Regions from separate parts of the Paenibacillus sp. FSL H8-0048 genome, predicted to be linked through region 2. Evidence: riboswitches for the same ligand, from Rfam matches in the RefSeq annotation. Region 2 holds a riboswitch; the other holds the start of a gene.
What was found. Region 2 has a riboswitch for glycine ahead of gcvT (glycine cleavage system aminomethyltransferase GcvT). Riboswitches for the same ligand answer to the same signal wherever they lie in the genome.
Positions count from the first base shown of each region.

Region 1: it holds a riboswitch for glycine, as region 2 does, so the genes downstream of both, NSU18_RS20745 (amino acid permease) here and gcvT (glycine cleavage system aminomethyltransferase GcvT) in region 2, are expected to answer to the same signal.

Region 1 is NZ_JBBODF010000001.1:4,824,983-4,840,247, reverse strand. It holds gene NSU18_RS20785 (histidine kinase N-terminal 7TM domain-containing diguanylate cyclase) at 1-1,203, shown strand, start outside; gene NSU18_RS20780 (phosphotransferase enzyme family protein) at 1,292-2,221, shown strand; gene NSU18_RS20775 (S-layer homology domain-containing protein) at 2,340-3,743, shown strand; gene NSU18_RS20770 (GNAT family N-acetyltransferase) at 3,804-4,313, opposite strand; gene NSU18_RS20765 (DUF1304 domain-containing protein) at 4,466-4,834, shown strand; gene NSU18_RS20760 (methyl-accepting chemotaxis protein) at 4,873-5,694, opposite strand; gene NSU18_RS20755 (DinB family protein) at 5,926-6,468, opposite strand; gene NSU18_RS20750 (helix-turn-helix transcriptional regulator) at 6,545-7,492, opposite strand; gene NSU18_RS20745 (amino acid permease) at 7,527-8,903, opposite strand; glycine riboswitch at 9,041-9,120, opposite strand; gene NSU18_RS20740 (ABC transporter permease) at 9,397-10,350, shown strand; gene NSU18_RS20735 (carbohydrate ABC transporter permease) at 10,366-11,280, shown strand; gene NSU18_RS20730 (ABC transporter substrate-binding protein) at 11,350-12,948, shown strand; gene NSU18_RS20725 (sensor histidine kinase) at 13,135-14,871, shown strand; gene NSU18_RS20720 (response regulator) at 14,878-15,265, shown strand, end outside.
Region 2 is NZ_JBBODF010000001.1:5,280,077-5,295,341, forward strand. It holds gene NSU18_RS22610 (efflux RND transporter permease subunit) at 1-792, shown strand, start outside; gene NSU18_RS22615 (hypothetical protein) at 883-1,218, opposite strand; gene NSU18_RS22620 (hypothetical protein) at 1,208-1,747, shown strand; gene NSU18_RS22625 (transposase) at 2,537-2,833, shown strand; gene NSU18_RS22630 (IS3 family transposase) at 2,845-3,702, shown strand; gene NSU18_RS22635 (hypothetical protein) at 3,866-4,324, shown strand; gene NSU18_RS22640 (hypothetical protein) at 4,414-4,614, opposite strand; gene NSU18_RS22645 (ABC transporter permease) at 4,628-5,425, opposite strand; gene NSU18_RS22650 (ABC transporter permease) at 5,445-6,254, opposite strand; gene NSU18_RS22655 (ABC transporter ATP-binding protein) at 6,232-7,281, opposite strand; gene NSU18_RS22660 (hypothetical protein) at 7,457-7,807, opposite strand; gene NSU18_RS22665 (LuxR C-terminal-related transcriptional regulator) at 8,017-8,790, shown strand; gene gcvPB (aminomethyl-transferring glycine dehydrogenase subunit GcvPB) at 8,886-10,346, opposite strand; gene gcvPA (aminomethyl-transferring glycine dehydrogenase subunit GcvPA) at 10,343-11,695, opposite strand; gene gcvT (glycine cleavage system aminomethyltransferase GcvT) at 11,692-12,816, opposite strand; glycine riboswitch at 12,897-12,997, opposite strand; glycine riboswitch at 13,001-13,098, opposite strand; gene gcvH (glycine cleavage system protein GcvH) at 13,283-13,675, shown strand; gene NSU18_RS22690 (hypothetical protein) at 13,776-14,198, opposite strand; gene NSU18_RS22695 (flagellar motor protein MotB) at 14,450-15,265, opposite strand, start outside.

The DNA of each region.
Region 1 (15,265 bases), 460 kb from region 2:
GTCATATACGTGGCTCTGACCTCTAACCAAGCCGCGCGGATCAAGAATCAGGTTATGTACATGCTCAAAGGCATTACGGCGCTATGCGTCTTCCTTATGATCGACGTGCTTCTCAATGTCCTTCTGGATGACTATCTGCCGGTAATTCCGGGCTTCACTTCGCTGGGTATAGTGGTGTCGGCTACGTTCTTTGTGATTACGATCCACCAGGACAAAGTATTCGATATCGTAACTATCGCCCATCAGGATATTATCAATACCATGGAATACGGGATTCTCGTGCTGGATGACCAGGAGCAGGTGGTAGAGATTAATCATGCCCTGCATCCCTATATCCCGCTTGTGACGGGTGCGGCGTTCAACATGAGCAGCTATCTGCCGGATGGTCCTGCCGAGAAGATTGAACACTTCCTGCAGAAATACCATGAGTACCCGCTGGAGACGGCCGAGCTGGAAATACTGCATCCCGTTATCCAAATGGTTGTCAGTATTCATGCAGCACCGATCATAGTAAGCGGCAGCCGGGTCGGGCGGATTGTCACCTTCCAGAATGTTACCGAGATCCGGCGGCTCATCGATGAGACGAACCAGCAGAACGCCATCCTGAAGGAACGCAACGACTCACTGGTGAAGGTACAGGAGGAGCTGTTCCAGACGAACGGCAAGCTGAGGAAGCTGGCGATCACGGACAGCCTGACCGGCTGCTACAACCGGCATTATCTGATGCAGCAATTGGAGCAGGAGGCGCTTCGGGTCAGCGGTACCCGGACACCTTCGACTATTATACTGATCGACATCGATTTTTTCAAAAAAATCAACGATCAGCACGGCCATCTCGCCGGAGATGTGGTCCTGTGCAGCACGGTGGAGCTGCTGCAGCGCAGCCTGCGGCCCTCCGATATCCTGGCCCGCTACGGCGGAGAGAAATTCATCATCTATTTGCCGGATTCGGATGGAGCCGAGGCCCGGCGTCTGGCCGAGCAGCTCAAATCCGAGGTTGAACATAACACGATCTATATCGATTATATCGATGAGCCCGTGTCGATCACCATCAGCATGGGGCTGCTCAGCATCGCCGAATTCAAGATCCCGCCTGCCATGGATGCGACCACCTACTTGAACGACCTATTCAAGTCTGCTGATAAAGCCCTCTACGCCGCCAAGCATCAGGGCCGGAATCAGATTGTCGCGGCGGAGGTTTAATTATAATCAATCTTTCTCTATACATCTGTGTTTCTCCCCTAGGATAATGAATAGCAGTTGGAGCCATTCATAAAGGGGACGCTGCCAGATGAACCATGATCATCTTATCCGTGAGATTAACCAATCCTACCCGTTACGTATTGAGCAGATCAAGCTTCACCGCGATATGATTGGCTCGGTTTATTTGGCAGAAGGCGGGAATAAGCGTTATGTGCTCAAAATATACCGCAGCTTCAAAACGGCCGATGCCATGCAGTCTCTTCGAATTCTTGACTACTTGCACGCTCATTCCTTTCCGGCTGTAACGGTCCTCCGGACTTCTAGACACAAGAACCACATTCTTCTTGAAGCTCAGGAGGGCTGGCTTACCGCTGTGCTCTACGACTATGCAGAAGGTGACAATCCTGATGGAATTGCCGAAGCGAAGCTTATCGGTTACCAGACAGCCGAGCTTCATAAGCTAATGCAGAATTACCCTGAAGAACAACTGATTAAGCGTACAAAAAATGAATATATTGATGATTATCTCTCTATTATGAGCGAACTGGACTGTGATTCAAACTCCGTGGCTGCTCTTGAACAATATGGAAATCAATTGTGGGGCCGTATGTCCAAGCTTCCACATGGCTTTTGTCACGGCGACCTTCATACAGGCAACATGATTAAGAACCGCCATGGGCAGTATATCTTTATGGATTTTGATGATGCCTCCGGCGACTATCCCGGCATGGACGTGGCCTACATGTCTGACGCTACTCATTTCAATCGATATCACGACTCCATGTATGATGCTACCCAGCGTTTATTTGAACGCTTCTATACCGGGTATTGTAAGGTGCGCACCCTGAGTGACAATGAGATCCGCGCGATTGTCGACTTCATTGCGGTAAGGCATTATCAGATTATCTCCCGCATTGTCCGCTGCCAGGGGCTACAGTCTGTAACGAAAGAATTCTGCGATGAGCAGTATGGATGGCTTATGAGATGGCAGGAGATTTGTATGAGAAAACGGCACTAGCCCTAAGCGGCCAGTGCTTTTTTTATAATTTATTTTTTTATTTTTACTGGAACCTTTTTGACTACGCCGCCGTCTATGATCACAAATAAACTACAAACTACTCACGAGGTGACTGGACATGAAGAAGACATTCAAGATGATCACCCTATCCGCAGCAGCCGCTCTGGCGCTCAGCTTCACAGGGCAACAATTCGCCTCGGCCGCAGGCTTCAAGGATATCCATAACGTGCAGGATAAAGACAAGATTATCGCGCTTCAGAACAGCGGCCTGATTAAAGGCATCAGCGCAGATCTGTTCGGCCCGAACCTCAGCATCACAGCAGCCCAGGGGGTGCAGATGATCGTCAGTGCCCTTGATCTGAATCTGGATACGATTCGGTTCGTGAAGGAGCCGCATGCCACAGACTATTTCAAGAATGCCAATGACTCTGCCTGGTATGCGCAGGCGCTGATTATTGCCGGTGTGCACGGCTTGGACCTGCCTGCCGATCTGAAGCCTGGTGAGAAGCTGACCCGCGAAGCTTTCACCTACCAGCTCATTCATGCGATGGAGAACACGAACCGCCTGCCGATGATTAAGCCAGTGGTGGTAGAGTACGCCGATCAGGATCAGGTGAAGGTAGAATACTCCGGTGCCCTGCAGCGTGCGCTGAATTACGGTGTCCTGAAGCTGGATAACAGCGGCAAGCTTAACCCGAAACAGGAGATCACCCGTGCGGAAGCGGCAGTAGCCATCAGCAATGCACTCGCTTATCTGAAAGCCCATCCGGCGCCGGTGGTGACGGACGAGGTGCTTACAGCAGCACAAGCTGTACAGGTGATAAAAGAGGTTGTCGGACCTGAGGCCAACCTGCAGATCAAGATTGATCCGGCGGCCAGCATGTCCCGTGAAGAATTCACTTATCTGCTGATCCATACTCTGCAGACCAGCGGGCAACTGCCGATGATTAACGTCATTCCGGTAGAGGTGAAGGACGGCGATCAGATCAATATCCTGAACTCGGGTGCCATCCAGGCCGCCATTGCCTTCGGCTTCGTGGAGCTGGATGCTGCAGGTAACTTCAATCCCAAAGTAGGGATTACCCGCCCTGAAGCTGCTTCTATTGCCGGGAATGCGGCGAACTATCTCAAGGCACATCCCGCGCCCGCTGCTATAGGTAAGACAATCACTGCCACCGAGGCCGTACAGTTCATCAAGGATGCTGCCGGACCTGAGGCGAATCTTCAGATCAAAATTGATCCGAACATGAGCGTAACCCGTGAATCGTTCACCTATCTGCTAATTAACACGCTCCAGACCAGCGGCCAACTGCCGATGATCAAGCTGATCCCGGTGGAGATCAAGGATAATGACAAGATCAATATCCTGAACTCGGGAGCCATTCAGACCGCGCTTGCCCTCAAGATCGTGAAGCTGGATCAAGATGGAAGCTTCCGTCCGCAGGACGGTGTCACCAGCGCTGACGCAGCGGCAATGGTCAGCCAGGTGAAGGCGATCCTGAGCGGAAAATCTGCGAAGTAAGCAACCTTCCCTTCATACTTGCCCCTTCTGCCGAAAAGGCGGGAGGGGCTTTGCTGTATTTTACAGCATCAGCACCATCAGATCCTCATCCAGGTACTCGCTGCCAAGCTTCATCGCCTTCGGCTCTGTGCCGTAGCGCACGAATCCCAGAGATTCGTAGAGTCTTTTGGCCGGAACGTTATGGGAGGTTACCGTCAGCATCAGCAGCTCCAGTCCCGGCGCGGCCTTCGCCCGTGCTATCAGCTCAAGCATCAGCGCACGGCCCGTGCCATGTTTACGGGCTCCTGGATCTACATATACTGCATAGACATGAGCTTTGTGCTGAATCTTGGGCCTGCTCTCCCGGAACAAGGTAGCCATTCCCGCCAGCCTTTGCTCCCCATCCAAGAAGGCACCCAGGGTGAAATGCTCATCCGAGGAGTCCAGCTTAATCCGGGTAGTCTCGATAGACAACTTCGCTTCCGCTTTATAGGAGCTTAGAAAAGCTTCCGGGTGCTGCTGCAGCGACTGCAAACGAAGCGCCCGGTATACTTCGGCATCAGACGGGGTTAACGTTCTTATATATATCACTCTTCTTGCCCCCTTACATTCCAATTTTACGATTTGTAGTAAATTGACAAATATCAAAAAGTCCGGTATATTTAAGTTCGTAAAATTATATTTTGCACAATTTAAATGATAGGCTTAATTCGACTCACATCACTTGAAAAGAGGGACTCTTTATGATGACTGTAAGTTCAATTCTTGTTGCCTTAGTAGCACTAGAGCATGTCTACATACTAGTACTGGAGATGTTTCTATGGACCACCCCGAGAGCACAGAAGGCGTTCGGATTGACCCCTGCGTTCTCCCGGGAGACGAAGTCGCTTGCTGCCAACCAGGGCTTGTATAACGGCTTCCTGGCAGCCGGTCTAATCTGGGGCCTGCTGCATCCGAGCGCAGACTTCGGTTACCAGTTGCAGCTGTTCTTCCTGATCTGCGTGGCGGTTGCGGCCATCTACGGCGGACTCACCTCCAAGAGATCCATCCTGCTGATGCAGGGCCTACCAGCCTTCCTGGCGCTGGCGGCTACAATTATCGCACATCTGTAAGATTTGCGGGCTTATCCAGGCAGCTTCCACACTTACCCTCACAGCTTCTGCGCGAACTGATTCAACTGCTCAGACATCGCCCGAATCTCCTCAATGAAGCTGGACATCTCTTGCGTTGAAGCTGCCTGCTCTTGTCCCACTGAGGCAATCTGACCGATGGATTGGCCGATTCCCTTCATCGCTGTCTGGATCTCCCGCAGGGTGTCCCGTATCCGCTGCGCGGATTGCTCGGTCTCCTGTGAGAACTTGCGGATTTCTCTGGCGACAATATCGAAGCCCCGGCCCTTCTCTCCGGCATGGGCAGCCTCAATGGCCGCATTAATTCCAAGCAGATGCGTCTGGTCGGCAACCTTCCTCAGAACAGCCAGCACTTCATCGCTTTTTTGGACACTTGCAGCAGTGGTCTCAGACTGGACCAGCAGCTTCTGAGAGAAGCCGGCCAGCTGGTTAGACCCGCCCGCTACCTGCATGATCCGCGCATTAGCCTGATTCAGGGACAGTGCCATCCGGTCGGCAATTTCCCGCAGCTCGGTCTGTCTGCGCACCTGAATACAGACCGCCCCGCAGACACGTTCATCCTCTCCATGTACCGGAAGGACCGTACCCACAAATTCGTATCCATAATACTCTTTGGGAACGTTGGCCCTTGAGTATTCATCATTTGCCAGTGCGTGATACAGAGGTTCGTCCGCGTGAATAATCTGCCCGGCGCGAATCCCCAGATCAATGGAATCCCCAGGGTAATAGGCGAGAAACTTCTCGGTATCACAGACGGCAATCGAGATATCGTATGGAAAAGCAGCTTTCAGAACGGGCGCGAGATTTATTATATCTTCAAGGGAGCGTACGATGTTTTTCATAGGTGAGGGTCTCCTTTTATTCAGTTAGCTTCAGGGTACAGCGAAATTAAGAGTTAAGTTCGACATGTTGCGACAAACCTCCTTTATTCAAAAATGAATAATTAAAATTTGATCATTGTGATCGCTTTTTCGATTACATTTTGCCCGTGAGCCCTCGACGTGATCAATGTAGCAAAATAGCCGGAGCCCTCAGTTACTACTGACAGGCTTCGGCTTATTGGCGTTCTTCTATTACGCTACACTTGATCCTATGAAATCCTTCAACCGGTTCAGCTGCAGCAAGTGATGGCGGTAGTGCATTTCAATCAGCAGATACCATTCTGCCGCAGACAAGGGGCCGAACCGGGGATGGGGGGCGGTGCTGTGCTCAGGTGCCTGCGCAAGCTTCGGCAGGGTCTCGCGCATACGCTCCATCACTGTGTTCAGGCCTTGGATCAGCTGCTCCTTGCTCTCCGGCTGCACCGGCGTATACTGCGGGGACGGCGGAACATGAACGCGTACAGGCGGGAAGCTGCCCCCGGCAAAAACCGCTTTACCATCCGGAGTCATCTCTGCTTCCTTCCCCGCTGCTTCCCCGTTCCCGGCCAGACAGAGATCGATATTACGGAGCTGCATGTACAGCGCCGATTGTATCAAGTGCTGGACCATCTGCCCAAGGGACCACTCTCCCTCAGCCGGTTGCCGCAGCAGCTCTTCCATACTGAAGGTATCTAATTCCATAAGATAGTGATTCGCAGTCTTTTCAAATTGCTGCAAGGCTTCTGTAGGGTTCATATTCATAATATTCAGGCAACTCCTTTATTCTTAAGGTCTGACCTGAATATACACAAACGCTACTGACAACGTTATGTCAGTAGCGTTCCAGCATTCCCGCCGCTTCCTCCCGCACAAGCTTACGCAAGGCTTCCGGCTCCAGGACAACCGCCCCCGCTCCCCAGCCAAGCACCCATTGCAGCAGGTCCCCGGGCTGGCGCACACGGAAGGTCATAAGCCTGCCGTCTTCCTGGTCCTCCACTGCCTCCAGATAAAAGTTATTCGATTCAGCAGCCTTGTCAGCGATCTCGGGATGCACCAAAATGCACACGCGCACATGGCGGTCATCCTCCGGCTGGTACTCGTGCAGATCGAAACCCACAGGCACTTCGAACCGGTCATCCAGAAGGGTAAGTCCGCTCATTCTGGATAACCGGAAATGACGGATCTCCTCCCGCAGCCAACACCAGGCGACCAGGGTCCAGGCGCCTCTGTTCAGAACAAGTCCATATGGCGAGGCGATTCGGACACTCCGGTGACTTCCGTCAGCTTCCTGTCTGCCCTTCGTATACCCGAAGCTGATCTTTCGCTGCTCCAGAATCGCACGGCGGATCTGCCCGATATAATCCTTCTCCTGTCCTTGCAGTCTGTCTTTAGAGGTATTCAGCAGCAGGACGCTCTGACGGATGCGGGAGGCATTCTCCCGGACATCGACCGGCAGAACCGCTTCAATCTTCCTGCCGGCTGCGGAGGCCCGGTCCCCGTATTCCGTATCGAACCGCTGCTCCACGAAATCCGTTCCGATCAGCAGAGTCACAGCCTCCTCCGCGGTGAAGCTGACCGGGGGCAGGAAATACCCCTTTACCAGCGAATATCCCTGACCTGTAGCTCCTACCACCGGCACTCCGGCTTCACTAAGCGCCTGTATATCGCGGTAGATGGTTCTTACGCTAGTCTCGAAGACAGACGCCAGATCCTCTGCCCGTACGACCCCTTTGCGCTGCAGCTCCAGTACGATGGCTAACATGCGGTCTGTCTTGTTCATACGGCGGCTGCACCCTCTTCATCCTGAAATCAGTTTATGTATTGATTATACTGATTTCCTGTTCACTTTTCTCCTTACGGCTTCTGATGGAGTACAGAACGAACAGCAGGATGAACCAGAGCGGAGTGAACAGCAGCGCCGGACGGGTCTCATCGGCAAAGAGCATGATCACAAGAATGGCGGCGAACAGCGTCAGGACAGCATAGTTAATCACCGGGGTGAATGGCGCTTTGAATTTGGAAGCGGCATGTAAGTCCGGGCGGTTCCTTTTATACTTGATATGGCAGACCAGCACAACGCCCCAGACCCAGATGAAGCAAATGGCACTGATCGTAGTCACGATGCCGAAGGCCTGGCCCGGAATGAGCTTGCTGAGCAGTGCTCCGGCAGAGATCACCAGGGTGGAGAGGAATAAGGAATTCGCGGGCACATGATTCCGGTTCAGCTTGCCCAGCTGCGGGGAAGCCTGATTCCGTCTGCTCAGATTGTAGAGAATCCGGCTGGTCGAGAACATCCCGCTGTTGCAGGCGGAGGCCGCCGAGGTTAAGACTACGAAATTGATAATCCCCGCAGCAATCGGAATCCCGACTAGACTGAAGGTGCGCACGAACGGACTTTCAGACGCGCTAAGCTGGGTCCAGGGATTAATGCACAGCAGCACGAAGAGCGCGCCTACATAGAAGAACAGAATCCGCAGCGGAATTTTGTTGATCGCGGACGGGATGTTTTTCTCCGGATTCGCCGTCTCTGCTGCCGATACCCCCACCAGCTCCACGCCAACATAAGCGAACACTACCATCTGGAAGGAGAACAGAAAGCCCTTCACCCCGTTCGGGAACACGCCCCCGTGCTCCCAGAGATTGCGGACCGACACGGAGCCTGCATCCGTCTTGAACTGGGTCACCAGCAGGACAATGCCCAGGCCGATCAGAGCCAGTATCGTAACTACCTTGATCAGGGCAAACCAGAATTCCAGCTCCCCGAAGCTCTTGACCGTCAGCAGATTCAGCCCGAGCAGAATGATCAGGCAGATGACGGCCGGTACCCACTGCGGAATATCGAACCAGTACTGCACATAGACGCCCACCGCAATCACATCGGCCATCGCCGTCATAATCCAGCAGAACCAGTAGGTCCAGCCTGTAATGAACGCCGCGCGCGGCCCCAGGTAATCCTCAGCAATATCCGTAAAAGATTGATACCCCGCCTTCGAGAGCAGCAGTTCCCCGAGCGCCCGCATCACAAAAAACACGGCAATCCCCACGATCAGATACGTGAGCATGATGGAGGGCCCGGCCTGCTGAATGGCTTTGCCCGATCCCAGGAATAACCCTGTGCCAATCGTTCCCCCGATAGCGATAAGCTGGACGTGACGGTTTGCAAGCTCTCTTTTTAATTCTGTCTGTGCCATTCCTGTTTCCCCCTTAATGTATACAACATTGTACGTAACGCAAAAAAGGAGACTGGATATCATCCAATCTCCCGGTGCATAAAAAGTTCCAAATAAGCTTCTGCAGCAGCGGCTGATCCGCATAGCAAAAACAAATCCGGTACTCTTCTGTCCTTCTGCCTGAGATTGTGAACCCTTCGGCGCTGCGGAACTCCGCAGTCTCTCCAGAAGCTGCTCCAGCTATAGTGTGATCCATAGCCTTCATAGCTCTTGTACTGTATTAAATTGGTGCTGCGTTAATGCATTCCGATATTCTAACATATTACTTGCAATGTGAGCAATCCTCTGTGAAAAAAGTCTCAATGCTTAGCAGGAGTTTTGCACAATGAGGTCATTTTTGAATAAACAGAGTCATTTGCAAGAAAGAATTCCGTTCATCTGCTCTACTATAATAAATTCATCCAGAACAAGTAGAGTGAGGTTAGAACTTATGGCAAATCCCGCACCACAAGCTATGAACACCAAGTCAGCGACACCGCCCCAGGGCCGTTTCGGCCGTCTGCTGCACAATATCGTGCGATACCGGGTGCTGCTGCTGATGCTGCTGCCCACGTCGATTATCTTTTTCATCAACTGCTATATTCCGATGTTCGGATTATTCATTGCCTTCAAGAATATCAACTACATTGACGGCATTATGGGCAGTCCTTGGGCCGGGCTTGACAACTTCCGGTTCCTCTTCGCCACCTCTGACGCCCTGCGGGTGACCATCAACACCGTGGGTTACAATGTAGTCTTCATTATCTCAGGCCTTATTCTCTCCGTCTCGCTGGCGATTGCAATCAATGAGGTGCGTAACAAGCTGGCTTCGAAGTTCTTCCAGACGGTGATGATTATGCCGAACTTTCTGTCCATGGTTGTAGTCAGCTTCATCGTATACGCCTTCCTGCACCCGGAGTATGGCTTCCTGGTCAAGCATATTCTGCCGATGTTCGGCTACTCCTCGGTGAATGCTTATATGCATCCTGAAGCTTGGCCTTACATCCTGTGGATCACCAAGATGTGGCATTCGATCGGTATCGGCAGTGTCATCTATCTGGCGGCCATCACCGGCATCAGCGAAGAGCTGTACGAAGCTGCGGTGATGGACGGGGCCAGCAAATGGCAGCAGATCACCAAGATCACCCTGCCGCTGCTTACGCCGATCATGGTCATTCTCACCATTCTTAACATGGGCGGCATCTTCCGCTCTGACTTCGGGCTGTTCTACCATGTGACTCTGGACTCCGGTGCGCTGCGCTCAACTACGGACGTCATCGACACCTATGTCTACCGGGGCCTGATCCAGCTCAATGACCTGGGGATGTCCTCTGCGGCGAACTTCTATCAATCGGTCGTCGGATTCTTCCTGGTCATCGGCGCGAACGCTCTGGCCCGTAAGCTGAACCGCGATACGGCTCTTTTCTAGAAACGGAGGATTCTAATGACTACTGCATCCCGAAGCAACCCTTATACCAAAGGCTCCACCACCGCCCAGATTATTCTGAATGTGTTCTTCATCGCCTTCAGCCTGGCGTGTATCCTGCCGATTGTGCTCATTGTCGCTATCTCCTTAACGAACGAGAAGGCCTTGACGCTGCAGGGATACAAGTTCTGGCCCGATCATATCGATGCTTCCGCGTACCAATATTTGTTCAAGCATTCGGAGACACTGGTTAAGGCGTATGGCGTCAGCCTGACCGTTACCCTTATCGGAACTGTTCTGGCCGTGCTGCTGATTGCGCTGTATGCGTATCCGCTCTACCGGAAGGATTTTCCTTTTAAAAAGACATTCAACTTCTACCTGCTGATCACCATGCTGTTCTCGGGAGGGCTTGTCCCCTTCTATCTGCTATACGTGAACTATCTCGATCTGAAGGACTCGCTGGTTGCGCTGATTCTGCCCGGCTTGTCCAATGCCTTCTATATCTTCATCACCCGTACCTTCTTCCAGCAGACCATCCCGGAGGAGATGATTGAATCCGGTAAGCTCGACGGAGCTTCGGAATGGCGGATCTTCTTCCAGTTGGTGCTGCCGATCTCCCTGCCTGTGCTGGCGACCATCGGACTGTTCACTACGCTGATGTACTGGAATGACTGGTTCAACTCCATGCTGTTCATTAATGACACCAATAAGTTCTCCCTGCAGTACGTTATGATTCAGATGATCCGCCAGGCCGAGTTCTTCAAAACCCAGCTTGCCGGCACCGGTGTCGCCCTGATGGTACAGGAATCCGTTCCAACCGAAAGTCTGCGGATGGCCATGGTCGTGCTGTCGATTGGTCCGATTCTGTTCATCTATCCGTTCTTCCAGAAGTACTTCACCAAGGGCCTCACGATTGGGGCTATCAAAGGTTAATGGGTCTAGCTCTGGCATAAATGCCGGTTAGAATATATGATCTAATTATCATTGAGGAGGTTCATACAAATGAGAACAACCAGAAGCTCGGGCGCGGTGCTTGCTGCCCTAACCGCCGTGATACTGGGCATTACCGGATGCGGCGGGGGCAATTCAGGTGCATCCGCACCCTCCAAGGCAGAATCGACAGCAGCAGCTACAACAGCAGGCACGGAAGGCAGCACGAATCCTGACACCTCAACGTTCCGCAAGCTGAAAGTGTACACGGTCGGAAATTTCCCGCAAAATGATACCAAGGCGGTTGTAGACGAGATCAACAAGTATCTCAAAGAAAAAATCAACGCCGAGATTGACTTCCAGGGACTCCCTTGGTCCTCCTGGGCCGAGAAGATGGCACTGGCCTATCAATCCGGTGAACAGGTCGATTTGACCTTTGCCCCGAACTGGGCGGATTTCGCCAATAACGTAGCCAAAGGCGCATTCCTGCCGCTGGATGATCTGTTAGCCAAATATGGACAAGGCATCAAGGACACCCTGGACCCCCGCTTCTTTGACGGCGGCAAGGTGGACGGCAAAATCTACGCCATTCCGACCAATAAGGAAATCGGCGAGAGCCATACCATTATGTTCCGCAAGGATCTGGTGGATAAATACGGATTCGATGTGAACTCGATTGAGACGCTGGAGGATCTGGAGCCATGGCTGCAGACGATCAAGGAGAAGGAACCGGCCATCGCGCCAATCTGGCTCTCCGGCAGCGGCTCGGACACCCTGGGCTACTTCGACAAGACCAGAGAGAGCATGAAGGAGAACTTCCGCTATGAGCTGGTGGCAGGCGCTCCTGCCGGAATCGTCCTGGATACCAAGACCGATAAGATGGTGATCAGCTCGATGGAATCTGACACGGCGATCTACCGTATGAAGCTCTACGGCGACTGGTTCGCCAAAGGCTACATCAATAAAGATGCGGCAACGACCAAAACCAGTACTGAAGACGCTTTCAAGGCCGGCAAGACCTGGATGAAATTCGGTTCAGACAAACCGGACTCCGACAAGGAAGATTCCATTGCCACCGGCATTGAACTGGTGAAGCTGAAGGGGAATGAACCCGAGATCAGCACCGCCAGCGTCAGCAACTCCATGATGGCCATCGGACGCACCTCAATTGATCCAGAGCGGACAATGATGCTGCTGAACCTGCTGCATACCGACCCGGTTCTGGTCAATCTGATTGACTTCGGCGTAGAGGGACGGCAGTATGTCAAGGTAGAAGGCAAGGACAACTTCATCAAGCTGCCTGACGGCATTGCTACCCGTGCCGATACCGGCTGGGCACCGGGAATTGAATGGATGTTCGGCAACCAGACCATAACCTATCTGTGGGAAGGTGAAAGTGCCGATAAATGGGAGAAGTTCAAGGCTTATAACGAGAGTGCCCATAAGGTGAAGTCCTTCGGCTTCAACTTCAATACCGACGCTGTCAAAACACAGGTCTCTGTGGTCAGCAATATTATCAAGGAATTCCGTCCGCTGCTGGAAACGGGCAGCCTGGGAGTAGACAAGGTGCTGACGGAATACAATAATAAGCTAAAGGCTAACGGCATTGAAGAGATCCGCGCCGAGGTTCAGAAGCAATACGATGCGTGGAAGGCTAAACAACCAAAATAAACAAGTGGAAACGACTATGCCGTCCTTATTTAAGGACGGCACCCGTTTTAGCGAAAAATATAAGGATATGTTGTCGTGTGGAACATACAAATTCTTATATTTTAAGCAAAGGGGAAGGACGGCAGCCGTCCTTCCCCTTTCCTGCCGCTCAGCGTGTAAATGTACCTAAGGATAAGGGGGATGACTGTGAAACTATCATTGCGATTCAAAGTGAGTGCCCTTGTCCTGCTGCTGGTCACGCCGCTGTTCCTTTTCCTCTCCTACACCAATCTCTATTCCACCAACATTGTCCGGGAGAAGGTTGCGAAGTCTGCTTCAGACACGTTGACCCTGCACTTAGGTACACTCGATGAGCTGCTGGAGCAGACCAGCCATTATCTGCTGCGTACCGCCAATGAAAATATGCTGCTGGAGCTCTATTCGGACAGCGGTCCCGACAGCGTCAATTATTACCTGTCCATCCGTAAGCTGATGGACCAGTGGTACAGCGATGTCAGCTACTACACCATTATCCGCAGTGTCTTCGTCTACCATCAGGACCGGGACGAGTTATTCCTCAGCAGCCAGAGAGAATATTACCAGGAGAAGGAGGTCATTGCCTCCGGGCTGTCCTCGCGCCTGAAGTCGCCTAATCTCCAGGGCTCCCTGAAGTGGGAGACTGTGACCCTCGGCGACGAGCCGGTGTTATTCAAGGTGCTGCCGGACAAGAGCGGACGGCTTCTCATGGGGGTACTGGTCAGTATCGATTCTCTGGCCCAGCCGCTGACCCAGCTGGAGTCTACCGGAGGCAGCGGGCAGGTGGGCATGATCGACAATGACGGTAAATTGCTCTGGGGCCAGTTCGCCAGTGAAGATCTTGCGCTCATTCGCACCCAGCTCGGCCGCCCTGACCGTCCGGTGGATGCAGCGATCCGGCTGAGCAACGGCAATTCTTATCTGCTGATTGACAAGCCTTCGCAGTATTCCAATCTGAATGTCTTCTTCCTGCTTGACGAGAAATCGATTCTGGACGAGCTGCCGATCTTCCAGCGGATCATCAAGGTTATTCCCTTCGCCATTATCCTCGTGATGGTTATCCTGCTGGCTCTGCTCAGCAGGCTGGTGTTCAAGCCTATCCAGCAATTGACCAGCGGGATGCGTATCCTTGGTAAGGGACAGCTGGAATACCGGCTGAAGGATGGCAACAGCAGGGAGTTCCAGATCATTACCATGCAATTCAACCAGATGGCCGAGCAGATCGGCAATCTCAAGATTGATGTGTATGAGGAGCAGATGAAGGTGCAGCAGGCCGAGCTGAAGCATCTTCAGGCGCAGATCAATCCCCATTTTTTCATGAATTCCCTGAATATCGTCTTTCATCTGGTAGAGCTGAAGCAATATGCGCTGATCAAAAAGATGATCGGACATCTGGTCTCCCACTTCCGCTTCATTATGAATACCAATGACGCCTGGATTCCGCTGCGCGGCGAGCTGGGTCATATTCAGAATTATATCGAGATTCAGATGGTTATGTATCCGAACAAGCTGTCTTATGAGGTGCAGCTTCCGCAAGAGCTTGAGTCTACACTGATTCCGCCGCTGCTGATCCAGCCCTTCGTTGAGAATGCCATCAAGCATGGCTTCGTCAACAATTCGAAGCCCTTCAACGTTGGCATAACTGTCCGTGAAGAAGCCGGGGAGAGCGGCAACTCCTGCATTGCCATTCAGATCCGCGATTCCGGGCCGGGCTTCTCCGCGGCTCAGCTCGACATGCTCAATCAAGGCGTGTATGAGCGCAAGCCGACAGACCGCCATCTGGGAATATGGAACGTATACAGACGCATGCTGATGTTCTATAACAACCGGGCACGGCTTACCTTCCATAACGCTCCAGACGGAGGCGCGGTTGTGGAGATCAGACTACCCGTTCAAAAGGAGCTGTGACGTTCAATGTACAGAGTACTAATCGTTGACGACCAATACTTCGCCTTGCTGGGCCTCCAGCAGGGGGTGGATTGGAGCGCGCTTAGCGTGTCGGATGTCTGTCTGGCGGAGAACGTGGATCAGGCGATTGCTATTCTTGAGCAGCAGCCCGTAGATCTGCTGATCTGCGATATCGAAATGCCCGGCAGAAGCGGCCTGGAGCTGCTGGCCTGGGTGAAGCAATCTGCCCCCGGCACGCTGACGATTATGCTGACCTGCCATGCCGATTTCGAGTATGCCCAGCGCGCGATTTATCACGGCGCCTTCCATTATCTGCTCAAGCCGGTAGACTATGAGGAATTGATGAAGATCTCCCGTGAGGCGCTATTCGAGATCAGCAGGCAGAAGGAGCAGC
Region 2 (15,265 bases):
CTGACAATCATGACGGTATCCGGTCCGCAGCCGCTGTCACAGGTGGCTGAGCTTACGGTGAGCGACCAGCCGGCTATGCTATATCATAAAGACGGCAAGCCCTATGCCCGCATTACAGCAGAGGTAGACCCGAAGCGGGTCTCGGCCATTGGCGCGGAGATTGGCAAGCAGACGGAAGGCATTACCTTGCCAGAAGGGGTCACGCTATTCGCGGGCGGTGCTTCAGCGCAGCAGGCCGGAGACTTCGGCGACCTGGGGATGACGGCGCTGATCTCCATCGGACTGGTCTACCTGATTATGGTTCTGACCTTCAAGACGCTGCGTGCGCCCCTGGCGATTATGTTCTCCCTGCCGCTTGCCGCCATCGGAGCTATTATTGCGCTGCTGATCTCGGGGATCACTCCTGACTTCACCGCTTTGTTCGGTGCCTTGATGCTCATCGGAATAGTGGTTACCAATGCTATCGTACTAATTGACCGGATCAAGCATAATGAGGAGCAGATGACCATCCGCGAGGCCATTCTGGAAGCTGCGGGTACACGGATGCGTCCGATCCTGATGACGGCGATTGCCACCGTCTGCGCCATGCTTCCCTTGTTATTTGGGCAATCCGAGCAGGGAAGCATCGTCTCGCAGAGTCTGGCGATTGTAGTCATTGGCGGCCTGACAGCAGCAACTCTGCTGACCCTGCTGGTCGTTCCGGCCATCTACGAGCTGCTCTACTTCCGCAAATCTGCCAAACAGCGCAGGCAGGCTGCCGCCGTTCCGGCACCGGGGGATCTGCCAGGCTGATCCGGGTGACTATTTTTTAAAGAAAAAAAGACAATCTCTAAATTTATGGACCGGGCTAATCTTATATAATGGGTTGTACACCAAAAAAGATTAGAGGGGAATGAGTCCAATCCGGTCTACAGCTACAACACTGGCAGCGGGCGCGGTCTTGTCGCTTAGTCTGCTGCTTGGATGCAGCAGCCAAAATACATCCGTCACCGGTACTCCGGCGGCAGAACCAGCTTCATCTGGCTCAGCGTCTGCTTCTGCATCGCCGTCTGCAACTCCTATTGCTCCTGCACAGACTGTATCATCTGTACCAGCTGCATCGGCAGCCGCCTCAGAAACTGCATCCGCAGTGACCCCGGCAACTACGTCTGGCCTCACCAGCCAGTTCCCGCCGGAGGGGCTGGCCGGATCGGTCATTATCGATTCCGTGAATGCCAAAGGGACGGTTCGGGCGAGAACCTCAGCCGGACAAGGCGAGCTGCTGATGATCGCAAGCGGTCCGGAGGAGCGGGGACATCTGTTGTCCTCCAGTAACGATGGTCTGGAGGGGGAACCGACGTATCAGGCAGATTACTCCATCGTATACCGGGAGGGGAAGCAGGATCAGGTATTGCTTAAGCTGCCGGCCTTCTTGTTCGTACAGCCGACAGACCGCGTGCTGGAGTTTGGTGTGGTCTCCTTTGCGAGGGCAGAAGTCTATCTGCTTGCTCCCCAATATAAATCAGGACATGGACTGGTTGCTTACGCCTTTGCTAGGGAGAAGGGGAGCGGAGAAGTGTTTCCGTTATCCTTCAAGCAGGGAGAAAGCGTACACGATACACTGGTCTACTCCGAGCTGCCTCCGTTCCCGGAGGGCCAGAATGAACAGTTAGTGGTATACTTGCCACAGGGTGCCGGGGGCGAACCGGGACCAGGACCACAGAGTTATGAGCTGGACCTCGATAAGCGGCAATTTGTTGCACAGTAGAACGAAGTAGAGTAAAACCTCCCTTGTATCTGGAGTTTTTTTTCAGGTAATCAAAGGGAGGTTTTTTTAGCATATAATAAGCGGCTGAAATCCAAAGGGAAGTGGTTCGGGAGGCTGGCGGAGGCATGCCGGATTGTGCGGATGAAAGGGATAAATCCCTTAGATGCGGCCGGAAGCGGGCGGATGAGTGAAATGAGAGTGATAAATCCCTCAGATGCGGCCGGAAGTGGGCGGATGAGCGAAATGAGAGGGATAAATCTCCCAGATGCGGCCGGAAGTGGACTGGTGAGCGAAATGAGAGGGATAAATCCCTCAGGTGCGGCCGGAAGCGGGCGGATGAGCGAGAATGAGAGGGATAAATCCCTCAGATGCGGCCGGAAGAGGGCGGAAGAGCAAAATGAGAGGGATAAATCCCTCAGATGTGGCCGGAAGTGGGCGGATGAGCGAGAATGAGAGGGATAAATCCCTCAGGATGCGGCCGGAAGTGGGCGGATGAGCGAAATGAGAGGGATAAATCCCTCAGATGCGGCCGGAAGCGGACTGGTGAGCGGAATGAAAGGGATAAATCCCTCAGATGCGGCCGGAAGCGGGCGGGTGAGTGAAATGAGAGGGATAAATCCCCCAGATGTGGCCGGAAGTGGGCTGGGTGAGCGAAATGAGAGGGATAAATCCCTTAGATGCGGCCGGAAGTGGGCGGATGAGCGAAATGAGAGGGATAATGCTGTTAGTGTTAACCGTGGACACCCGTTAAGAGAATAGAGATAATGAGTTTAACGAGGAGGTGTCCGCATGAGTGGAACACGGAGAAGCTACAATGAAGAATACAAAAGACAGGCCGTAAAGTACATCCAGGAGCAGACGAAAACGGTGGCGGAATTGGCCCTGGAGCTGGATGTCCCCGCCAAAACGTTGCATAAATGGCTAGGTCAGTACCGGCAGTTTGAGAATGAGCCCATCATTACTCCAGACAAATACAGAGAGCTGGAACGTCAACTGAAGGAGCGGGAGCAAGAACTCGCAGACCTGACAGAGGAGATGGCCATCCTAAAAAAAGCCGTGCACATCTTCAGCAATCCAAAGAACTGAGATTTCGGTTTATTGAAGATCATCGCTCCGAGTTCCGCGTGGAGAAGATGTGCAGTGTCTTTCAGGTGTCCCGGAGCGGGTATTACAAATGGAGAACAGCGAAGCCCAGCCCTCAAGCCACTCGTAAAGCCTTGTTGCTAAAGCGGATTGCCTATCATTTTCACGACTCTAAGGGTCGCTATGGCAGCCCCAAAATCAAGGTTCTCCTAGTGCGTGAAGGGCACCAGGTCAGTGAACGCACGGTAGGCAAGTACATGAAAGAACTGGGGCTGCGCTCTTGTGTCGCAAAGAGATTTCGCGTATGCACCACCGACTCCAACCATCCGCTACCCATTGCCCCCAACTTGTTAAACCAGCAATTTCACACGGAAAAGCCGAACCAGACGTGGGTAGCGGATATCACCTACATTCCCTGCCGGGAAGGACGAATGTACTTGGCGAGCGTGCTGGACCTGTGTACCCGGGAGATTGTCGGCTGGCGGCTTAGCGACCGGATGACCACTGACCTCGTACAGGGCGCTCTGGACGCTGCCTACCAGGCCAAACGCCCCGGAAAGGGCTTGATTCACCATTCGGATCGAGGCTCCCAGTACGCCTCTGCAGACTACCGGGAACGCCTAAAGACGTACCAGATGACCGCAAGCATGAGCCGCAAAGGAAACTGTTATGATAACGCCTGTATCGAATCTTTTCACAGCCTCTTAAAAAAAGAGTTGGTGTACTGGAATCGATTTAAAACGAAGCAACAGGCGTATGATGCCATTTTCCAGTACATTGAATTTTTCTACAACCGTAAACGAATCCATGGGGCACTGGGGTACGTTTCTCCGGTTCAGTTTGCAGCCACATTTAAGCGAAAAACGTTGTAGGTTTTGTCTACTTTCTTGACAGGAGTCCATAAATCCCTCAGATGTGGCCGGAAGTGGGCGGGTGAGCGAAATGAAAGGGGTAAATCCCTCAGATGTGGCCGGAAGTGGGCGGGTGAGCGAAATGAGAGGGATAAATCCCTCAGATGTGGCCGGAAGTGGGCGGATGAGTGAAATGAGAGGGATAAATCCCTCAGATGTGGCCGGAAGTGGGCGGGTGAGTGAAATGAGAGGGATAAATCCCTCAGATGTGGCCGGAAGCGGACTAGTGAGCGGAATGAAAGGGATAAATCCCTTAGATGCGGCCGGAAGTGGGCGGGTGAGCGAAATGAAAGGGATAAATCCCTTAGATGCGGCCGGAAGTGGGCGGATGAGTGAAATGAGAGGGATAAATCCCTCAGATGCGGCCGGAAGTGGGCGGGTGAGCGAAATGAGAGGGATAAATCCCTTAGATGCGGCCGGAAGTGGGCGGATGAGCGAAATGAGAGGGATAAATCCCTCAGATGCGGCCGGAAGCGGACTGGTGAGCGGAATGAAAGGGATAAATCCCTCAGATGTGGCCGGAAGTGGGCTGGAGGAGCCAATGAGGAGCACTAGTGCCCCTGAAATCCCCAAATGTGATTAAAACCAGTAAATGAAGTGCACTAATGCACCTGAAATCCTCAAATGCGCACCAATCCAGCAAATAAGGTGCACTTCTGCACCTCATCGCCCTCAGTACCACATTCTCCTTGCCCCGCTTACTGGCAGCTTCCCCACCTCCCGCCGGAATCCGCGCAAGTGAGGGGTGGACTGCCATACCGCCGGAATCCGCGCAAGTGAGCGGTGGACTGCCATACCGCCGGAACCCGCCACAAGTGAGCGGCGGACTGCCATACCGCAAGAACCCGCCGCAAGTGAGCGGCGGACTGCCAAGCAGCCACACCCCTCAGTTCCCCGTACTCTCATACCGGGACAATCCGTACCGGAAGACTCCGTAAGCTGCAGCCGCGCTTCCGATAGCCGCGACAGGGGCGAGGAGCCACCAGCCGGACCAGCCGCTTTTACCGAAAATATAGGTTGCCGGGTAGAAGCTGATGAACGCATAGGGCAGCACCGTCGAAATAAAGATGCGGATCGCCTGCGGAAACAGGGTAATCGGGTATTTGGCCAGATCAGACAGATTATGCACCATTAGCGGGAACGCATTCCCCGCATTGCGAATCCAGAAGGCCGCCGAGTTGCCCATGAGATTAATGGATACCCGGATGATGACTGCCGTGATGAACAGCAGCAGCAGCACCGCCGCCTTGCCCGCAGTCCAGTGGATAGGGCTGTGCATGAGCGACTGCCAGATGATCACTCCGCCGATGAGCAGATTACCGAGTCCGTTAATCCCAATCCCCGTGCAGAACACCTGAAGAACCACCGGCACCGGCCGCAGCAGATAACGGTCCAGCTCCCCTGTGTTGACCAGTCTGCCCAGCCGCCAGCTGCCCTCGAAGAACAGCGAACCCGCCCCCTCCGTCAGGAAGATCATGGCGTACATGAAGGTGACCTCCCAGAACTGCCAGCCCTGAATATCCGGAATCCGGTCATAGATCACCCACAGGAACACGAATCCCAATACCTGCGTCAAGGCCGCCGAGCACATTAGGATATAAAAGTCTTTGTTGTACTCCAGAATCGCCTTAAGCTGCTGCACATATAGCCTTCTATAGAGATAGAGCATTTGCGATAATTTCATTCTGCGTCCTCCTTCCGCCTTAGCCTCCATGAATGGTCACCTGGCGGACCGCCCAGTTCCACATGGCTTTGCCCGCCATCCAGAGTCCTGCTCCCCAAAAGAGCTGAATCCCGATCAGCCTTAGGCTCTCCCCGGTATCTGCCTGCTGGAGGAAGATCATCGTCGGCGTATGAATGATGGCCTGGAAGGGCAGCAGTAGCGCCAGCTTTTCCAGCCAGTCCGGGAAAAATGCCAGCGGCACCAGTGCGCCCGACAGCAGGTTAGTAAGCGCAATCCGCGTCCAGACAATCCCGAGGGACCCCGTCGACCAGAAGCATAACAGAGCCGCCAGATAGACCACGCCGAATTTGACCACAACCGCGCAGAGCAGACTGACCGCAAACAGCAGATAGACGATCGGCGAGTGGGGGAAGGTCACTCCGGTAAGGAAGGTGGCAAACACGATCAGCATTACCGTACTGATAGCCCCTTCCAGCAGGCTGGCGCCCAGGGTCTCGGCGAATCGGGCCGTCTGGAAATCAATCGGCTTCAGCAGGTCCATGGCGACGCTGCCGTCAAGGATTTTGCCGGAGATGGCGGTCTCGGAATACCAGGATAAGACGGAATTGGCCAGGAAGGTCACCAGCAGATAGGTCTTCATCTGATCCCAGGAGTAGCCGCCCACCGCCTCACGCCCGCCATAGATTCCCTGCCAGAGGAAGAAGATCGCGACCAGATTAATGGAGTTTGCGAGTAAATTAATGATGTAGGAGTTCCGGTAGGCCATCACATTCTGCAAGGAGCGATTGGCAATGCTTCTGTATTTGTTAAGCCGGGCTGCTGTCGTCATGGTGCCCCTGCCCCCTTGCTCCCCGGTGCTCGTTCAAGTCCAGTTGGCCGTCATAGACAGCCTTAATGACCTGCTCAATGTGGGTATCTTCCATGCGGAAATCGAGGACCTCCCCATGCTTCATCACCCGGCTGACCACTTCACTGGCGGTATATTCATACCGGTCAAAAGTGACCGAGAACTCCTGGCTGCTCTGCTGCTCCAGCTTCAGCCCGGGACTCTGCTCCAGCAGCTTGTACAACTCCGGCATAGGGGAGCGTACCTGGAAGAAGATGACCCGGTTTTTGGCAAAACGGGCCTTGACCTCGCTCAGCGTACCGTCATAAATAATCGCGCCGTGATCGATAATGACCAGCCGCTTGCACAGGTCCTCAATGTCGCCCAGGTCGTGGGTCGTCAGCATCACAGTCGTCTGCTGCTCCTGGTTGATCTGCTTGATGAACCCGCGGATCTTCTCCTTCACAGATACGTCAAGGCCAATCGTCGGCTCATCGAGATACAGAATCGGCGGATTATGCAGCAGGGCAGCAGCCAGATCGGCACGCATGCGCTGACCCAGCGAGAGCTTCCGCGCGGACAGGTGGATGAATTCGCTCATCCCGAGCATTTCGGTGAACAAGTCCATGTTCTTCCTATATTGGGCATCCGGAATCTGATAGATATCCTTCAGCAGCGAGAAGGACTCGGCAATCGGAATATCCCACCACAGCTGGGTGCGCTGCCCGAAAACTGCGCCGATCTGGGCGGCGTTCTCCATTCTTTTGCGGTACGGATTGATGCCGTTCACCGAGATACTCCCGGAGGACGGCATCAGAATGCCGGTCAGCATCTTGATGGTAGTCGATTTACCGGCACCGTTCGGTCCCACGTAGGCCACCGTCTCTCCGGCTTCAATGCTCAGATCCAGCGGCTTGACCGCCACCTTCTCAATATGCCGGGGCAGGAACAGATGCTTCACCGCTCCCTTTAGGCCGGGCTCCTTCACCGCCTGCATAAAGGACTTACTCAGTCCTCTGGCTTCAATCATACTCAAGCTTAACCCTCCTGTTCATTTCTTTGAAAGCGTTACCGCAGATGGCTGCGGAGAAAATATCTGAATCCTCAGCTGGCTCAAAGACGTAAGAGTAAATATATCACTGAGCCGATGTCGAAAACTATCAGTTTAGGTCGATTTTGCAAAAAAAAGCGGCAACCCCCGATAGCTATACCAACCGGGATTTGCCACTGCGCTTAAGCAGAGTCTGGACGGCGAACCCTACCAGCAGGGGCAGCGCCAGCTGAACCTCAAGTCTCCAGTCTACCGCATACAGGTCTACGAGGTTAATCTGCTTCAACAATACATAGGTCACATTGTATAAGAGGAATGAACAGCTGAAGGTGAGCAGCGGAACCAGATGCAGGGTCCTTTTATTCTGCAGCAGCCGGTATCCCGCAAGGGTTAAGAGTGTGTAGCTGGCCATAATGAACAGGGCATAATTACTGCCGAAGCGCAGGAAGGATACCATTGCGGTAGCCAAATTGAGGGTAGTCGATAGATAGCCGATGCGAAGCATGTCGAACCTCCTGGAATTATGTAGAAATATAAGATGAACAGATTTCTACATTTTACAGCGCTAACGCGGGGATTTACAGATCCAATACTGAATGTTCATTATTCCGTAATTGTATGTTATAATGCTTTCTTTTAAAATTGATAATATAGGAATTGGTAAATATGGAGGGATCGTTTGTGAGAGTCTTTAATCAATCAAGAGCATGGAGTATGCCTGGGGATTTAGAAGCAAGCGAACTTGAAGCCTTCCGGCCTCTGGAGGCAGTTAGGGCCCAAGTCCAAGGCGGGATGTCTGTGGCGGGTGTATCTGAAGAATCCAGAGAGCATATCTATCATAGAGCTATGATTTCTTCGATCCGCAGTGAAATGAACAAATTAAGCCAGCTGCTCTCTATTCCTTATGTGGTATTCCTGACGGACAAGGCGGGTACCATTCTGGAACTGGTCTATTCTTCTCCGGAGACGCAGGCGGAGATGGAGCAGGCGGAGCTGCGCCCGGGGGTCAGCTTAAGCAGGCAGCAGGCGGGAATGAATGCCGTATCGCTGGCGATGGAGATGAACTGCATCGGGGTGGTGCGGGGAACGGAGCATACGGATCAGACCTTCCGGGATTGGAACTGTGTGTGCGCTCCATTGCAGGATGATGATAGCGTTTACGGATATGTTGATATTTCTTTTAATAGAGGAGAGCCAATTGAGTTCGCCATTCCCTTCGTGCAGCAGATTGCCGAGAATATCATGGAGAAGTGGATGGAGAAGAACCCGGAGATGCAGCGGTACCGGCTGGAAGCCACGCTTCTGGAATATAAGCTGACCGCGCGGGAGCAGGAGGTGGCGAGGCTGTGGCTGATGGAGAAGAGCGCGCTGCATATCGGGAGCGATCTGGGGATCAGTGAAGGCACCGTGCGCAATATGCTGAAGAGTATCTACAGTAAAATGCGGGTGAATGACCGCTTCCAGTTCGTGAAGCGCCTTACGCCATAGCCGGGAGAATCCGCTTCCGGGTACATACCAAATAGCCGGGCAGCGATACGATGTATCCCTGACCCGGCTATTTGAAAATATATGAATTGATCTGGTTAACCGCAAGAACAGTTGAGTACCGGCTTACGCGCGGCCTGCGTCTCATCCAGGCGGCTGATTTCAGTCGTATGCGGTGCGTTAATCACTATCTCCGGCGTCTCTTCGGCTTCCTTAACGATTCGGATCATGGTCTCAATGAAGCCGTCGAGCGTCTCCTTGCTCTCGGTCTCGGTAGGTTCAATCATCATACATTCCTCTACTGTCAGCGGGAAGTAGACGGTTGGCGGATGATAGCCGAAGTCGAGCAGCCGTTTGGCTACATCGAGGGTACGGACACCGTATTGCTTAAGGTTCTTGCCGGACATGACGAATTCATGCTTGCAGACGCCCGGGAAGGGGATCTCGAAGTAAGGGGCCAGCCGGTGCATCATATAGTTGGCGTTCAGCACTGCGTTCTCGGACACCTCACGCAGGCCGTCAGGACCGTAGGTGCGGATGTACGCATAAGCACGGACGAGAATCCCGAAGTTGCCGTAAAAGGCTTTGACGCGGCCAATCGATTCCGGCCCGCCGCAGTCCAGTGTGAAGCTGCCGTCCCCGTTCTGCGCCACTGTAGGCTGCGGCAGGAACGGGATCAGCTTCGCCTTCACGCCGACCGGTCCGGCTCCCGGCCCCCCGCCGCCATGCGGCGTACTCATCGTCTTGTGCAGGTTGAGATGCACCACATCAAAGCCCATATCGCCCGGGCGGGTGATGCCCATAATCGCGTTGGAGTTCGCTCCGTCATAATAGAGCAGTCCGCCCGCTTCATGGACAATCGCGGCAATCTCGACGATCTGCGTCTCGAAGAGGCCGAGGGTACTCGGGTTCGTGAGCATCAGCGCAGCGGTGTCACTGCCGACAGCTGCCTTCAGCGCCTCAAGGTCAACCATGCCCTTACCGTTGGACGGGATGGTGACTGTCTCAAGACCGGCGGCTGCGGCGCTTGCCGGGTTGGTGCCGTGCGAGGAATCGGGCACGATGACCTTGGAGCGGACCTCACCGCGGCTCTCATGGTAGGCGCGGATCATCATCAGGCCGGTCCACTCGCCGTGGGCACCGGCAGCAGGCTGCAGGGATACGGCATCCATGCCGGTCAGGGCGGCAAGATCCTTTTGCAGCGTGTACATCAGTTCAAGCGCACCCTGGATGCTCTCCTCCGGCTGGTACGGATGGATCTTGGAGAGTCCCGGGAAGCGGGCGACATCCTCGTTGATCTTGGGGTTGTATTTCATCGTGCAGGAGCCGAGCGGATAGAAGCCGTTATCGACTCCGAAGTTGCGGCGGGACAGGGCGGTATAGTGGCGGATCACATCCACCTCGGATACTTCAGGTAACACAACCGGCTCACTGCGCAGCAGCCCTCCGGGAATGAGTGCATCAAGGCCTTCGTCCTTCGGCACATCACACAGAGGCAGGGAGTAGGCCGAGCGGCCGGGACGGCTTAATTCAAAAATCAGACTTTGTTCCGGTTTCATACACAGCCCTCCAGTGCGCTTGCGAATTCGTCAATTTCGGTCTTGCTTCGTTTCTCCGTTACGGCAACCAGCATATGTCCGGCCAGCTCGGGATAATCCCGGCCTAAGTCATAACCGCCCAGATAGCCTTCCTTCAGCAGCTTGGAGTTCACTGTACTCACACTGCTGCCCTCCGGGAGCTTCAGGACGAATTCATTGAAGAACGGGGCAGTGAAGACAAGCTCTGCACCAGTGATTTCAGCCAGCCGCCCAGCGGCATAGTGGCTCTTGCGGATGTTCAGCTCACCCACCTCGCGCATGCCCTCCTTGCCCATCACGGACAGGTAGACGGAAGCAGACAGCGCTAGTAGCGCCTGGTTGGAGCAGATATTCGAGGTCGCCTTCTCCCGGCGGATATGCTGTTCGCGGGCTTGCAGCGTCAGCACGAAGCCGCGCTTGCCATTCCGGTCAACCGTCTGGCCGACGATCCGGCCCGGCATCCGGCGCATGAGCGGCTCAGCCACCGCGAAGAATCCGCAGGTAGGGCCGCCCAGCGAGGCGGCGATACCCAGCGGCTGCGCGTCGCCGACTACGATGTCTGCGCCAAGCCGTCCGGGGGATTCCAGCACGCCAAGCGCAATGGGGTTCGCGCTGACCACGAGCAGTCCTTTGACCGCATGGATCAGCGGCTCAATCTGGCGCAGATCCTCAATCCCGCCGAAGAAGTTGGGGGACTGGACCAGAACAGCAGCGGTATCGCTGTCGATGGCATCGGCCAGCTTGGTGAGATCCGTTACCCCGTCAGCATAGTCAATCTCAACAATTTGCAGGCCCCAGGCGTTGGCGGAGGTGCGCAGCACCTGACGCGCTTCCGGGTGAACCGTACGGGAGACAATCAGCTTCTTGCGTTTGGTGGCGCCTGCGGCCAGCACAGCCGCTTCGGACAGGGCCGTTGCGCCGTCATACATACTGGCATTGGCGACCTTCATTCCGGTCAGTTCACAGATATAGGACTGGAATTCGAAAATCGCCTGAAGCTCACCCTGGCTGATCTCCGGTTGGTAAGGGGTATAGGCGGTATAAAATTCCGAACGTGAAATCACATGGTTGATGACGACCGGAACATGGTGATCGTATAATCCGGCACCAAGGAAGCTGGCGTGGGTGTCGAAGTCGGCATTCTTGTCTGCGAGCCTCTTCATATGGCGAAGCAGTGCATATTCGTCCAGAGCGCCGGACATCGGCAGGGTTCCCTGGTAACGGACAGACTGCGGAATATCGGCGAACAGCTCATCGATGGACTGGATGCCTACGGCTTCCATCATTTCTGTGCGGTCTTGCTCAGTCATAGGCAGATAGCGGTGCTTCATTGCGGCTTCACTCCTTGGCTTCTTTTGTAGAATGGGGCTTTGATTATGGCAGCCTTGAGCTGCTTGCCGCGAATCTCCACGTACACCTCTGTGCCCGGCTCCGTATAGGCAGCGTCCAGCAGGGCGAGTCCGAGATTCCGCTTCAGGGTAGGGGATTGGGTGCCGGTCGTTACTTCACCGATCTTCACTCCGTCCGCGTACACGGGATAGTGGGAGCGGGGAATGCCGCGGTCGACCATCTCCAGGCCCACAAGACGCCGGGGCAGACCGGCTTCCTTCTGCTTCAGCAGGGCATCACGGCCGATGAAATCCCCTGCATCCAGCTTCACGAAGAACTGGACACCCGCTTCGAGCGGAGTGATATCCGCCGACAGCTCCTGGCCGTACAGCGGCAGCTTGGCCTCGAAACGCAGGGTATCGCGTGCGCCGAGTCCGGCAGGCGTCAGACCATGCGGAGCGCCAGCAGCCAGCAGGCCGTTCCAGAGTGCTGCTGCCGTATCTGCGGGAGCATATAGCTCGAAGCCATCCTCACCAGTATATCCGGTACGGGAGAGCAGGACGGTGACGCCGCAGACTTCAGCCTGTTCGATGAAGTGGAACGGTTTTAACTCTGTTAGAGACACCTGCGTGACTTTTGCCAGAATCGTCTCCGCGAGCGGCCCCTGCACGGCGAGCAGCAGCGTCTCATCCGAGATATTTTTCAGGGTGACGCCGCCGAATTCAGCGGTTAGATGCTCCTGCAGCCACTGGAAGTCCTTATCGATGTTGGACGCATTGACGACAAGCATGTAACGTTCTTCACCCAGCCGGTATACGAGCAGATCGTCGACCACTCCGCCGCTTGGGTAGAGCATCAGGGTGTACTGCGCTGCGCCGTCTTTCAGGCGGCTGACATCATTGGTGGTCATTCTCTGCAGGAAAGCTTCCGCGCCGCTCCCGGTAACCATGAATTCTCCCATATGCGAGACATCGAACAGTCCGGCCCGTTCACGGACGGCTTCATGCTCCTTCACGATGCCCGTGAACTGCACCGGCAGCTCCCAGCCGCCGAAATCAATACATCTGGACTCCGCATAAGCCGCATAGAGGTCATAAAAAGGCGTTCTTCTCAAAGCATCCATCTTGTCACTCCCTTGGTCTGATTACATACGAAAAAGGACAGGCGAAAGCCATTATGCACGTATGCATAAATGGACTTTCGCTCTGTCCTTGGTACCTGAGAGTTACCCTGCCATGCCGCGCAGGTTTCCCCGTTGGTGATCCGTGAAGCCTGCAGCGCAGGCACCCGGATGCTCTCCAGAGATGCGTCCGGCAAAGGTCCTTTTGCCTGAGAGATTCACCCATCCCGGGCTTACTCCTTCGGCGCTGTCTTCCTGTGAGACAGTCTCTCCCTATGCCATCATTCGCAAACCATATGTTTTTCTACTGACTCCATTAAACCGGGTAACCCTCCGCCCTGTCAATCAAAAAACGTCAAAAAGTTGACAAATTTAATTTTACTGTCAGTTATATTGACATTAGGCAAGCCGATAACTTAGGCTATAACTAAATTTAGAACTCCAATTACGGAAAAGAGGCGGCTTGGACATGAGTGAAGTGCTTGACAACCTGCTATACAGCGAAGAGCATGAGTGGGCGCAGCAGGGCGAGGGACGCGTAGTACGTGTAGGGATTACGGATCATGCGCAGCATCTGCTGGGCGATATCGTGTTTGTAGAATTTCCGGAAGTGGGCGCGGCGATCTCAGCAGGCGACAGTGTGGGCAGTATCGAATCTGTGAAGACCGTATCGGAGCTATATTCACCCGTATCCGGTAAGGTGACCAAGATCAACGATGCGCTGGAGGCCAGCCCGGAGCTGATCAATGACCAGCCTTACGGAGACGGGTGGATTTTTGAGCTGGAGCTTGATACTGAGTTCGCAGAGGCAGTAACCGGCCTGCTGGATGCGGCTGCGTACAAGGAACTGGTTGGGGAATAAAAGTTAGCTTATCCGCGAAAGCGGCTGTTAATACGACAGACCTCTCTTTGTTACATTAGATGTTACTAATGTGAGAGGTCTGTCTTTTTGCGTCTGTCTGTTATTCCGGGAAGCTGAGCAAACCGGGATAGACGATGGGAGCAGAGTGCCACAGAAAGGGCAAGAGAACCAGGCCCGCCACAGCAAACAGAAGGCACAGCAGCAGGAAACGGTATCTTTTTCGGGGACGCTTGACAGGTCTCAGCACGAAGATATAAACGCCAAGCGAATAAAACGGGAAAAGTATTACGGCAGACATGGCCATACAAACGAGAAAGGTAGATTCTCTTGCAGAACCGGGAATCATGGCTTCCGGATTGTAGACCGGATCGATCTGCATACAAATAAATATAAGGGCTAAATACGAGGTGAGCAAAAGTAGAAAAAAGCCACGGATGCGGCCATTCCCGGATAAGCTGTACATCATCCACCAGTATCCGAGCCAAGGCAGCGCAAAGGCAAAGCCGGCAATCAGAAACTTCATTCCGGTAAGCAGGCTTCCCGGGGAATAAGAGGAGGACAAAAAGGGCAGAAATACAACAAAAAAGCCTACGAAGCCAGTGATAGTAATCTGGGCGAAAATAATCAATACCAATGAAACCGACAGCCGCAGAAGCTCCAAAAAACGGGTAGCATCCGGCGTTCCTTTTGTTGCGTGCACGAAGCTCCAACTCCTTGATCAGCTTTACTGTATCTTTGCCAGTGAGGATCTGCCATAGACTGAGCGGTTGCCGGCTATTCTTCCTCCTGAAGCTGCCGCAGCACAATCAATTCAACCCGGCGGTTCCGCTGCTTTCCCTCTGCGGTTGTATTATCATAGGCGGGCCGGGTATCGGCGTACCCTGCATATTGGAAGGTATCAGGGCTCAGCCCCTCTTTGTCCAGAAAAAAGCGCAGGACGGACAGCGCACGGGCGCCGGATAGCTCCCAGTTGTCTCTGTATAACGATCCGGGGGTCACAGGAACATTGTCGGTATGGCCTTCGATGCTGATCGTCGCCCCGATACCGCGAAACAGGCCGGAGAGCTGGCGCAGGGCAGGGAAAGCAGGGGATTTCAGCTCGGCCTTACCCGCATCGAACAGGAACCGGTCACTCAGCGTGATGGCAATGCCCTGCGGTTTATCGGCAACAAAAATCTGTTCCCCGAGGTTATTCTCCTCCACATACTGGGTGATTACGCCCATAAGAGCAGCCAGCTTCGCTTCCTGTTCCCGAAAAGCAAGCTCACGCGCTGACGGCTGGTGTCCATCCCCATCTCCTGTTTGTCCGTTTCCATTCAGCCCGTCCGAATCCGCGGAGCCTGTAGCAGAAGGACCGCCAGCGGTTCCACTGTCTTCAGTATGACCCTTCGAAACGTCAGTCCCTGTAATTCCCTGATTGCCTTCAAGTACGCCGCTTCCGCCCTCCAGCACTGTACTTCCGCTCTTGAAGGTATCCGATAAGGAGCCGCTGACAATGGCATATTTCTGCGAATCCAGGCTGCTCATGGCGAACAGAATCACGAAGAAAATCAGCAGAAGCGTGATCAGATCCGCGTAGGTAATCATCCA